Regions from separate parts of the Nocardia spongicola genome, predicted to be linked through region 2. Evidence: riboswitches for the same ligand, from Rfam matches in the RefSeq annotation. Region 2 holds a riboswitch; the other holds the start of a gene.
What was found. Region 2 has a riboswitch for S-adenosylmethionine ahead of ACL02S_RS06165 (rhodanese-like domain-containing protein). Riboswitches for the same ligand answer to the same signal wherever they lie in the genome.
Positions count from the first base shown of each region.

Region 1: linked by a shared signal. The riboswitch ahead of ACL02S_RS14125 (bifunctional o-acetylhomoserine/o-acetylserine sulfhydrylase) and the one ahead of ACL02S_RS06165 (rhodanese-like domain-containing protein) in region 2 are both predicted to bind S-adenosylmethionine.

Region 1 is NZ_JBJZOO010000006.1:56,632-61,824, reverse strand. Features, by position in the region: gene metX (homoserine O-acetyltransferase MetX) at 1-1,136, opposite strand, end outside; gene ACL02S_RS14125 (bifunctional o-acetylhomoserine/o-acetylserine sulfhydrylase) at 1,139-2,470, opposite strand; SAM riboswitch class IV at 2,555-2,665, opposite strand; gene ACL02S_RS14120 (TetR family transcriptional regulator) at 2,718-3,431, opposite strand; gene ACL02S_RS14115 (MFS transporter) at 3,560-5,062, shown strand.
Region 2 is NZ_JBJZOO010000002.1:242,101-247,293, forward strand. Features, by position in the region: gene ACL02S_RS06150 (DUF433 domain-containing protein) at 16-411, shown strand; gene ACL02S_RS06155 (hypothetical protein) at 408-821, shown strand; gene ACL02S_RS06160 (O-succinylhomoserine sulfhydrylase) at 895-2,121, opposite strand; gene ACL02S_RS06165 (rhodanese-like domain-containing protein) at 2,106-2,522, opposite strand; SAM riboswitch class IV at 2,537-2,653, opposite strand; gene ACL02S_RS06170 (Rv0361 family membrane protein) at 2,738-3,187, opposite strand; gene ACL02S_RS06175 (FAD-dependent oxidoreductase) at 3,591-4,979, shown strand; gene ACL02S_RS06180 (amidohydrolase family protein) at 5,064-5,193, shown strand, end outside.

The sequences.
Region 1 (5,193 bases), on a different contig from region 2:
ACGCCCGCCCTGGCCAGCCGCATGGTCTCGGTCAGAAGTTTCGATACCGCCGCGGTCTCGGTGAGGAATCCGTCGTGCCCATAGCGTGAATTCAGCACCTCCAGCCCGTCGCAGCCGGGTAGCAGATCAGCCAGTTCCTGCTGGGTGCGCAGGGGATACAGCCGGTCGGAGTCCACGCCGCCGACTACGCACGGTACCGTGGTCGCCGCGAGCGCGGTTTCGATGCCGCCACGGCCACGGCCGATATCGTGCCGGTTCATCGCCTCGGTCAGCAGGACATAGGTGGCAGGATCGAAGCGTTTGCAGAGCTTATCGGCCTGGTGGTCGAGGTAGCTCTGTATCGCGTAGCGGCCGCCTGCCCGTGGGTCCTCGTCGCCCTGGGGCTTGTTCTCGAAGCGGTGATCGAGTTCGAATTCGGTGCGGTAGGTCAGGTGCGCGATGCGCCGGGCGATACCCATCCCGGTGATCGGGGTGCGGCCGGTGCCGTGATAGTTGCCGCCTTGCCAGTCCGGATCGGCCTTGATCGCCGCGATCTGCGTGGTCTGGGTGCCGATCTGGTCGGCGGTGGCGCGGGCGCCGACCGCGAGTACCAATGCGGCGGCTACCCGGTCCGGCGCGCCGACCATCCACTCCAGCACCCGCATCCCGCCCATCGATCCACCGACCACAGCGGCGAGCCGGTCGATGCCGAGCAGGTCCATCAGTATCATCTCCGCGGTCACCTGATCGCGGATGGAGATCTCCGGAAACCTTGCCCCCCAGGGCTTTCCATCCGGGGCCTGGGAGGAGGGGCCGGTGCTGCCCTTGCAGCCGCCGAGCACGTTCGTCGCGATCACGCACCATTCGTCGGTATCCAATGGTGCGCCCGGTCCGACCATGCCGTCCCACCAGCCGGGCAGCTGATGGATGTGATCGGGCCGACCGACGACATGTGAGTCGCCGGTCAGCGCGTGTTCGACGAGTACGACATTGTCCAGTTCCGGGGAGAGTTCCCCCCAGCGCTGCACCCCGAGACGCACATCGGCGATGACCTCGCCACTCTCCAGCAGTACGTCCCCGATCGCGATGCTGCCGAGCTGCCCGTCCGGAGGTGGCAGGACCGTGCTGGAGGTCAGAGCGCTCGCTTCGCTACACACGGTCACGTCGCCGCCGCGAAACCGATGCGTAGATCGGCCAGGATGTCCTCGATGCCTTCGATACCCACCGCGAGGCGGACGAGGCCGGGAGTGACACCGGAGGCCAGCTGCGCTTCCGGGGTGAGCTGGGAATGTGTTGTCGACGCTGGATGGATCACGAGGGAGCGCACATCCCCGATATTGGCCACGTGGCTGTGCAGGGCCAGGCTATCGACGAACTTCTTGCCCGCGTCCACCCCGCCACGCAGCTCGAACGCGACGATGGCGCCGGTGCCCTTCGGGGCCAGCCGCAGTCCGCGCTCATACCACGGTGAGGAGGGCAGGCCCGCGTAGTGCACCGCCTCGACCGCGGGGTGAGTGCTCAGGAACTTCGCGACCTTCTTGGCATTGGCGACGTGCCGCTCCATCCGCAGGCTCAGTGTTTCGATGCCCTGGCTGATCAAGAACGCGTTGAACGGTGAGATCGCCGAGCCGAGGTCGCGCAGCAGTTGCACCCGAGCCTTGAGTGCGAAGGCTGGCGCGCCGAGATCGGCGTACACGACGCCGTGATAGCTCGGATCGGGGGTGGTGAAGTCGGTGAACCGGGATTGCCCCTGCTCATCGGTGACCGTCCAGTCGAAGGTGCCGCCGTCGATGATCACGCCGGCAACGGCCGCGCCGTGCCCGCCGAGATATTTCGTGGCCGAGTGCACGACGATATCGGCGCCGTGTGCCAGCGGCTGGATCAGGTACGGGGTGGCGACGGTGTTGTCAACGATCAACGGGATGCCCGCGGCATGGGCGACGGCGGAGACCCCGGGGATATCGAATACGGCGCTGCTGGGGTTGGCGATGGTTTCGCCGTAGCAGGCTTTGGTGTTCGGGCGGATCGCGGCTCGCCACTGCTCCAGGTCGTCGGGATCTTCGACGAAGGACACCTCGATGCCGAGCTTGGCCAGCGAGTAGCGGAAGAGGTTGTAGGTGCCGCCGTAGAGGTGCGGGCTGGACACGATATGGTCGCCCGCGCCTGCGAGGTTGAGGATCGCGAAGGTCTCCGCGGCTTGCCCTGAGGCGAGCAGCAGCGCGGCCACCCCGCCCTCCAGGGCGGCGATGCGCTGTTCCACCACGTCCTGGGTGGGATTCATGATCCGGGTGTAGATATTGCCCGGCTCGGTCAGGCCGAACAGTGCCGCCGCGTGCTCGGTGTCGCGGAAGGCGTAGGAGGTGGTCTGGTAGATCGGCAGGGCACGGGCTCCGGTGGTGCTGTCGGGAGCCTGGCCCGCGTGGACCTGCTTGGTCTCGAAGGACCACTGCGTCGGGTCGTGTTCGGCCGCAGGCGCGGTGGATTCGCTCATTCTCGCTCCAAAATGATGGTCGACGCTGCAGCAGAGGTTAACGGAGTGGCAGGTGGCAACACATATCGACTACCTATACCTCCTGATGCGCGCTTGCTCCCGGCCCTCGGGAGCCAGGTCATCACCCGGAGCACCCCACCGCTGCTGGAGGGTTGCCGACCAGCGAGCCGGGGCTTGATGCTGGTACTCATGACCTGCCCGGCATCATAACCGGCCGGTGGCCGGTGACCGAAATCTGTCGCAGAACTCACTGGCAGGCGCTCGTTCGTGCGCTACAGCAGGCACGCACGAAAGCATCGAAGGTCTCGGTGAACGCGGTGTACTCCGCCTCGGCCGCGGTCGCGATGTCCTCGTGGAGGAACTGCGCACCGGAGTACTCCACACTGACATGGCCGATCAATTGCCAGGTCCGGAGGATGAGCTGTACCTCGCGCGCGTTCGGTTCGACGCCGAGCCGCTCGGCGAGTACGACCGCGATCACGCCGTGTTTGCCCTCGGTGTATTCGAGGCTGCGCGCGTTGACCGAAGGACTGCTGCGCACGATCCGTTGCATCTGTTGGAGGCGGCGGAACGAGAGGGGGTCCGTGCCGCTCACCTCGCCTGCCTGATCGATGACGCGCAGGAAAGCGTCGCGCAGGGCTTCCAGTTCGTTACCGGTGTGGGGGAGTTCGCGCAGGGCGGTGGCCACGGCGAGGTCGAAGTCCTCGGTTGGACCGAGGACGATGTCCTCTTTGCTGTCGAAATAGCGGTTGACGGTACGCGGTGAGATGTCCGCGACATGGGCGATCTGCTCGACGGTGGTCGCATCGAAGCCCTGCTTATCGCATAGATCGAGGGCGGCGGAGATGATGCGCGACCTGGTCTGTTGTTTCTTGCGTTCACGCAGCCCTTTGGCCGATGGGGCATTCGGAGTGCCAGTGGCCGCAGCGTCCGCACCCATCGGAGTCGAGGTCTCGAGCATGCGCCCATGCTATCGCAAACTGTCCACCTTGTGTCCTTGATAGACAAATGTCGTACTGCGACACTTTTCTCTTGACGACAAAAGTCGCACTCTGTCATTATTTCTCCGATACATCGAAGGACTAGGAGATGGCAGTGGCTCGAGTGGCGACAGCGGCGGACGTATCGCGGAAGTGGGAAGGGTCGACACGCTGGCTCGCCTTGGTTGTGCTCGCGTCGGCGCAGCTCATGGTGGTGTTGGACGGCACAATCGTGACGATCTCGCTGCCGTTCGCGCAGCGGGATCTAGACATCAGCGATGGCGACCGGCAATGGATGATCACCGCCTACACGCTGATCTTCGGTGGCCTGCTGCTACTGGGTGGCCGGTTGGCGGATTACCTGGGGCGCCGCCGGATCTTCATCATCGGCCTGATCGGCTTCGCGGCCTCTTCGGCCCTGGCCGGTCTCGCGCAGACCAGTGCGGAGATGTTCGCCGGTCGCGCCATGCAGGGCGCGTTCGCCGCGCTACTGGCGCCTGCCGCGCTCTCGCTGGTCTCGGTGACTTTCACCGAAGCGGGTGATCGGGCCACCGCCTTCGGGGTGTTCGCGGCGGTTTCCGCGGGCGGCACCGCGGTGGGGCTGATTGCGGGTGGCTTGCTCACCGAATACGCGTCGTGGCGCTGGAGTCTGCTGGTCAATACGCCGATCGCGCTGCTCGCGTTGCTCGGCACGCTGGCTTGGGTGCGCAAAGATGTGCCCGCGCCGCATACGGGTGGCTATGACGTGCCCGGCGCTGCCACGGTGACCCTCGGGCTGGTCGCCATCGTGTATGGATTCAGCCGGGCCGAGGACGACGGCTGGTCGGGCGGCGGCACCCTCGCGTTGTTGATCGCGGGGGTGATCTTGCTCGGCGTCTTCGTCGCGATCGAACGGCGTTCGTCGAATCCATTACTGCCGCTGCATATTCCGGGCGATATCAACAGGGGCGGCGCATTCCTGGTCGCATTGCTCGTCCCGATCGCCATGTTCGCGATGTTTCTGTTCCTCAGCTACTACTTCCAGATCACGCTCGGTTACTCCGCGCTGAAAGCGGGTTTGGTATTCCTGCCCTTCCCGATGGGTATCGCGGTGTCGGCGGCTGTTACCAGCGGGCTGTTACCGAAGCTCGGCCCGCGTTCGCTGATGCTGGCAGGTGCCGGGCTCGGCGCCATCGGACTGGTGTGGCTGGCTCAGCTGAGCTACGGCGACAGTTATCTCTCCGGCGTGCTGCCTCCGCTGGTGATCATCGCGTTCGGTATAGGTCCGGTGTTCATCAGCATCCAGTCCGTCGCATTGCATCGGGTGGAGGAAGGGGACTCGGGCGTCGCCTCCGCGCTGCTGAACGCGGCCCAGCAGGTGGGTGGTGCGGTAGGCACAGCGTTGTTGACCACCATCTCCGTGCAGGTCGCCGAGACCTTCACGAGGAACAACCCGACGATCGACCATATGGTCGCCCGTGCCGCGATCCACAGCTATGACGTGGCCTTCTATGCCGGTGCCTTGTTCTTCGTCATATCCATCCTGATCATCGTGCTGATGATTCGAGTCCGGCCGGAGGACCTGGCCGGAGGCGCTGAGGAGGGCTCTCCGCTTGCGCGTGCCAAGGGCTGATCGGTGTTGCGGGTTGCCGCGGGTAAGGGTGAGGTGGATCATTGCGACGACGGCGGTACTGTGACTGTTCGCCGCGACCAGGGGACGAATCGCCTGCCGATCTCCGGTCAGGGTGGTCCGTCTCATGTAGG
Region 2 (5,193 bases):
CTGGAGCTCGCTGATATGGATCTGACCGAACATCCGTCCCGCTATCAGCTTGTATCGGATGGTGATTCGATCTTCCTGATCGACGAGCAAGGCGAAGCCACCGACCTCGTGAAGCGGCCACGGCAGCGGGTGATCGCCCAATTGGTGGAGGTGTTCGCGCCGTTCCAGAACTTCCACGGTGACCCAGTGGTCGATTTCCTGCATCCGCGACAGCGTCTGGATGTTCGTGAAGCCCGCCTGGGTGGCTGGCCTACCATCAGCGGCACTCGTGTCCCCTACGATACGATCGCGAGACTGCAACGCGGAGAGAACGGGATATCCGCGCAGGAGGTGCAGCGCTTCTATTCGGCAGTGTCCCCCGAGGCCGCGCTTGACGCCATCAGCTTTGATGAGCAGGTGAGGTCCGCGTGAGATTCTATCTCGATGCCAACGAGACAGACGCGATATTGCCCGTGCTGAGGCTGGTCTTTCCGAATCAGGTATTCCGGACTGCTGCCGAAGAAGAACTCATGGACGAGTTGGATATCCCGCTTTTCACCGAACTGAAAAGACGAGCATTCGATGCGATAATCACTCGCGACAAGAATCAGTTGGCCGACTTGGACGAGAAGAATGCGCTCCGGAACAGTGGATTGCACTGGATCGGGCACAAAGATCCGAACACCGAGGGAATCAGCATCATTACCTCATTGACTGCCGGATACCTGAGCGCCTTTCCGCACATACTCGGACACCTCGACCGTGCAACGAATCCGACGGCATTCCATGTTAAGGCAGTTGAACGAGACCCTCGTCAAAGGGTGCGGATTCGGCCGATCTAACATCCAGTTCGACCATTTGGCTTCAGCATGTCGGTAAGGCGGCCAGCGCAGTCGTGGACCGGAGTCCGGTGGGTCAGGACAGCGCTTGGTCGAGGTCGGCGAGCAAGTCTTCGACGTCCTCCAGGCCTACCGAGAGGCGGACGACGCCGTCGCTGAGGCCGATGGTGGCGCGACCTTCGGGGCCCATGGCGCGGTGGGTGGTGGTGGCCGGGTGGGTGATCAGGGTTTTGGCGTCACCGAGATTGTTGGAGATATCGATGACGCGCAGCCGGTTCAAGGTTTCGAAAGCGCGTTGCTGTGCCGCGTTTCCGGCTGCCTTCAGTTCGAAGGTGACCACGGTGCCGCCCGCGCTCATCTGGCTGGTGGCCAGTTCGTGCTGCGGATGTGATTCCAGGAATGGATATCTCACCCAGTTGACCGCCGGGTGGTTTTCCAGGAAGCGGGCGATCCGCAGTGCGGAGTCTGCCGAATGGCGCACCCGCAGCGGCATGGTTTCCAGACCTTTGAGCAGGGTCCAGGCGTTGAACGGGCTCAATGCCGGGCCGGTATGGCGCATCAGTGTTTTCACCGGCCCGCCGATGTACTCCTCGGAGCCGAGGATGGCGCCACCGAGTACCCGGCCCTGCCCATCGATGTGCTTGGTCCCCGAGTACACCACTACGTCGGCGCCGAGTTCGAAGCCGCGCTGTAGTAATGGTGTGGCGAAGACGTTGTCCAGCACTACTTTCGCGCCTGCGGCATGGGCCAGTTCGCTCACCCGGCGGATGTCGACCAGGGTCTGCATCGGATTGGCGGGGGTTTCGAAGAACACCGCCGCGGTGGGCACCGACAGCGCCTGTTCCCACTGGTCGAGGTCGTCGCCGTCGACGAAGACCGTTTCCACGCCCCAGCGCGGCAGGATCTCCTCGCACACTACGAAGCAGGAACCGAACAGACTGCGCGCGGCCACGAGGCGGTCGCCTGCGCCGAGCAGCGCGCCCAAGGCGGTGAATACCGCCGACATACCGCTCGCGGTGGCGAAACATGCCTCGGCGCCGTCGATGAGCCGCATCCGTTCCTCGAACATGGCGACTGTGGGATTGCCGTAGCGGGAGTAGACGAAGTGTTCGACCTCGCCGGTGAACGCGGCCGCGGCGGCCTCTGCGCTCTGGTAGACGAAGCCGGAGCTCAGATACAGCGCCTCGGAGGTCTCCTCGAAACCGGAACGCCGCAGTCCACCCCGCACCCCGAGCGTCGCGGGGCCGACCCCTTCTGGCAGCGGTTTATCGAATGCGCCGCCGGTGATCACGACTGCCGCCATGGCAGGCCGTCGGCGCGCCAGCCGGAGCCGCCGCGATGGCCGAATGCGTCGAGCGGGCCTTCGAAACCCTCCAGCACGTTGTAGCAGGTGCGGTAACCCGCCGCGGTGGCTGCGCTCGCCGCCCCCATCGAACGTTGGCCGGAACGACACAGGAACAGTATCGGAGCATCCGGGTTGTGGTCACCGAGCGCTTGCTTCAAGTCCTCGACGAATGTCTCGTTGCGGGCGCCGGTGAAATCGACCCACTCGACCAGCAGGGTCGGTCGGTCGATCGAACTGGTGTCGGGTACGCCGACGAACGTCCATTCGGCTGTCGTCCGTACGTCGACCAGGACGGCTTCGGGGTTGTTCAGTAACAGCTCCCAGGTCTGCCGCGGGGTGATGTCACCGGCGTAACTCATGCGCTCCTCCTGCGAATCCGCACTTGCCGTGTCCCAGATGGCGGCACGGCCAGGTCGTCACCCGGAGCACCCCACCGCGGAGGAGGGTTGCCGACCAGCAGTGCCGGGGCTTGACGCTGGTTCTCATGACCTTCGGCTGAGAGTGCACCGACCCGGGCTGCCCTGTCAACCTGTGCTGTCCGGTGCGCTGGCGCTCAGGTGGTGTGCGTGAGCGCTCAGGTGCAGACCAGCCAGGTGCCATCGGATCGGATGAGACTCCATACCGTGGTCTGCTCGGTGCCGTTGGTCTCGGTTGTCACGGTCGTCTTCCCCGTGTCACCCTCCACCACGGTGCCATCGATCTTCGTGATCTGGACAGATTTTCCGCCGCCGAGCTGCCCGGCCAGCGGTACTCGGTCGGCGTCGAAGGTTTGGCATGCGGTGCCGGGCGGGGGCACTTTGCCGGTGCGGTTGGTGCCTTCGATGAAGTTGTGCACGGCCGCGGCGATGCGGTCGGCGTCTGTGACATTTTTCTCAGTAGGCGACAGGATCATGCCGAGCACGATCGCGATGAGCACGACCAGCGCGACTGCCGCGGCCGCGAGGAACGGCGCCACGGAGGGCTTGTCGGTTTGATCGATCCGGATGTTTTCGTCCTCGCCTGCGCTCGGCTGCTGCTCGGTCATTGTTCGATGATCCCTGGTGAGCGGCGGTATCGAATACCCGACCCCGGATCGTGGCGACGGTAGGGGCGCGCGGCGTATCGGACGGCTGCTCTCGGCCTGTGCGCGTGGATACGGCATGATCGTGTCGGCCGGTCGCGCGCAGCGCGATGGTCGATGGTGTGCACCGGATGCGCATACCGGGTCGGGGCGGTAGCTATTTCCCGGATAGAATCGGGAAAAGGAGGTCGGCACAGCAAACCGGCGGCTTATCGCCATATCGAATCCGATCGCCACGGTGAACGGAGCACCGTGCGGCCCCCGGCAGGCATCCGCCCATCCGGATGCGACAGCCAGTGTGTCAACTTAGCCTAAGCTAAGTGGGACGTCATTAATTGTTTTCGACCATTGAGGGTGCGCGTAAGAGATGACCGAACAGAGTGCAGCGACCCGCCCACTCCGCGTCGCGATCGTGGGTGCCGGACCGGCCGGGATCTATGCCGCCGACGCGTTGATGAAGTCCGATGCGGAAGTGAGTATCGACCTGTTCGAGCGCATGCCCGCGCCGTTCGGGCTGATTCGCTACGGTGTGGCCCCGGATCATCCCCGGATCAAGGGCATCATCACCGCTCTGCACAAGGTCCTCGATAAACCGCAGGTGCGGTTGCTCGGCAATATCGACTACGGCACCGATATCACCCTCGACGATCTGCGTGCCTTCTACGATGCGGTGATCTTCTCCACCGGTGCCAACGCGGATCGTGCGCTGGCCATCCCCGGGATCGACCTGGATGGCTCCTTCGGTGCCGCCGACTTCGTGTCCTGGTACGACGGGCACCCGGATGTGTCGCGCACGTGGCCGCTGGAGGCGGAGAAAGTCGCGGTGCTCGGCGTCGGCAATGTCGCCCTCGACGTGGCCAGGGTGCTGGCCAAGACCGGCGACGAACTGTTGCCGACGGAAATCCCGCCGAACGTGTACCAGGGGCTGCGGGCCAATAAGGCCGTCGAGGTGCACGTCTTCGGCCGCCGCGGGCCTGCCCAGGCCAAGTTCACCCCGTTGGAACTGCGCGAGCTGGATCATTCCCCGACCATCGAGGTCATCGTCGATCCTGAGGACATCGACTACGACGAAGGCTCGGAAGCGGCGCGCAGGCATTCCAAGCAGGTCGATATGGTCGCCAATACGCTGGAGCAGTGGGCCATCCGCGATGCCGGTGATCGGCCGCACAAGCTGTTCCTGCATTTCTTCGAGTCGCCTGCCGAGGTGCTCGGGGAGGACGGCAAGGTGGTCGGTCTGCGTACCGAGCGCACGCAGCTGGACGGCACCGGGAACGTCAAGGGCACCGGCGTCTTCACCGACTGGGATGTGCAGGCGGTATACCGCGCTGTCGGTTACCTGTCGCAGAATCTGACCAGCCTGCCCTTCGATGAGCAGGCGGGTACGGTGCCGAACGAGGCGGGCCGCGTACTCGTCGACGAGGATGCCGAGGGCGCCGGGCGCTACCTGTCCGCCACCTATGTCACCGGTTGGATCAAGCGTGGTCCGGTCGGCCTGATCGGCCACACCAAAGGCGATGCCAACGAGACCATCGCCTGCCTGCTCGACGACGCCCCCGGTTTCACCCCGGCCGCGCGGCCCGATCCGGAAGCCGTTGTCGAATTCCTGGAAGGCAAGGGAATTCCCTTCACCACCTGGGCCGGGTGGTATCGCCTCGATGCCCACGAACGCTCCCTCGGCGAGCCGGAAGGGCGGGAGCGGGTCAAGGTTGTCGAGCGCGAGGACATGCTGCGCGCCAGCGAGCCGCACAAGGTCTGAGCACATCACATCGAGCGGATCCGCTGCCGTGCTGCTCTGTCCGCTGTGGCAGCGGAAAGTTCGATAGTGAGGCATTCTGTACACGTGTTCGATGCCCACCTGCACATCTTCGACCCGCGATTCCCGCTGGTCGAGAACGAGGGATATCTGCCGCCACCGTTCACCATCGCCGACTATCGCAAGCGCATGGCGCGTTTCGACATCAGTGGTGGCG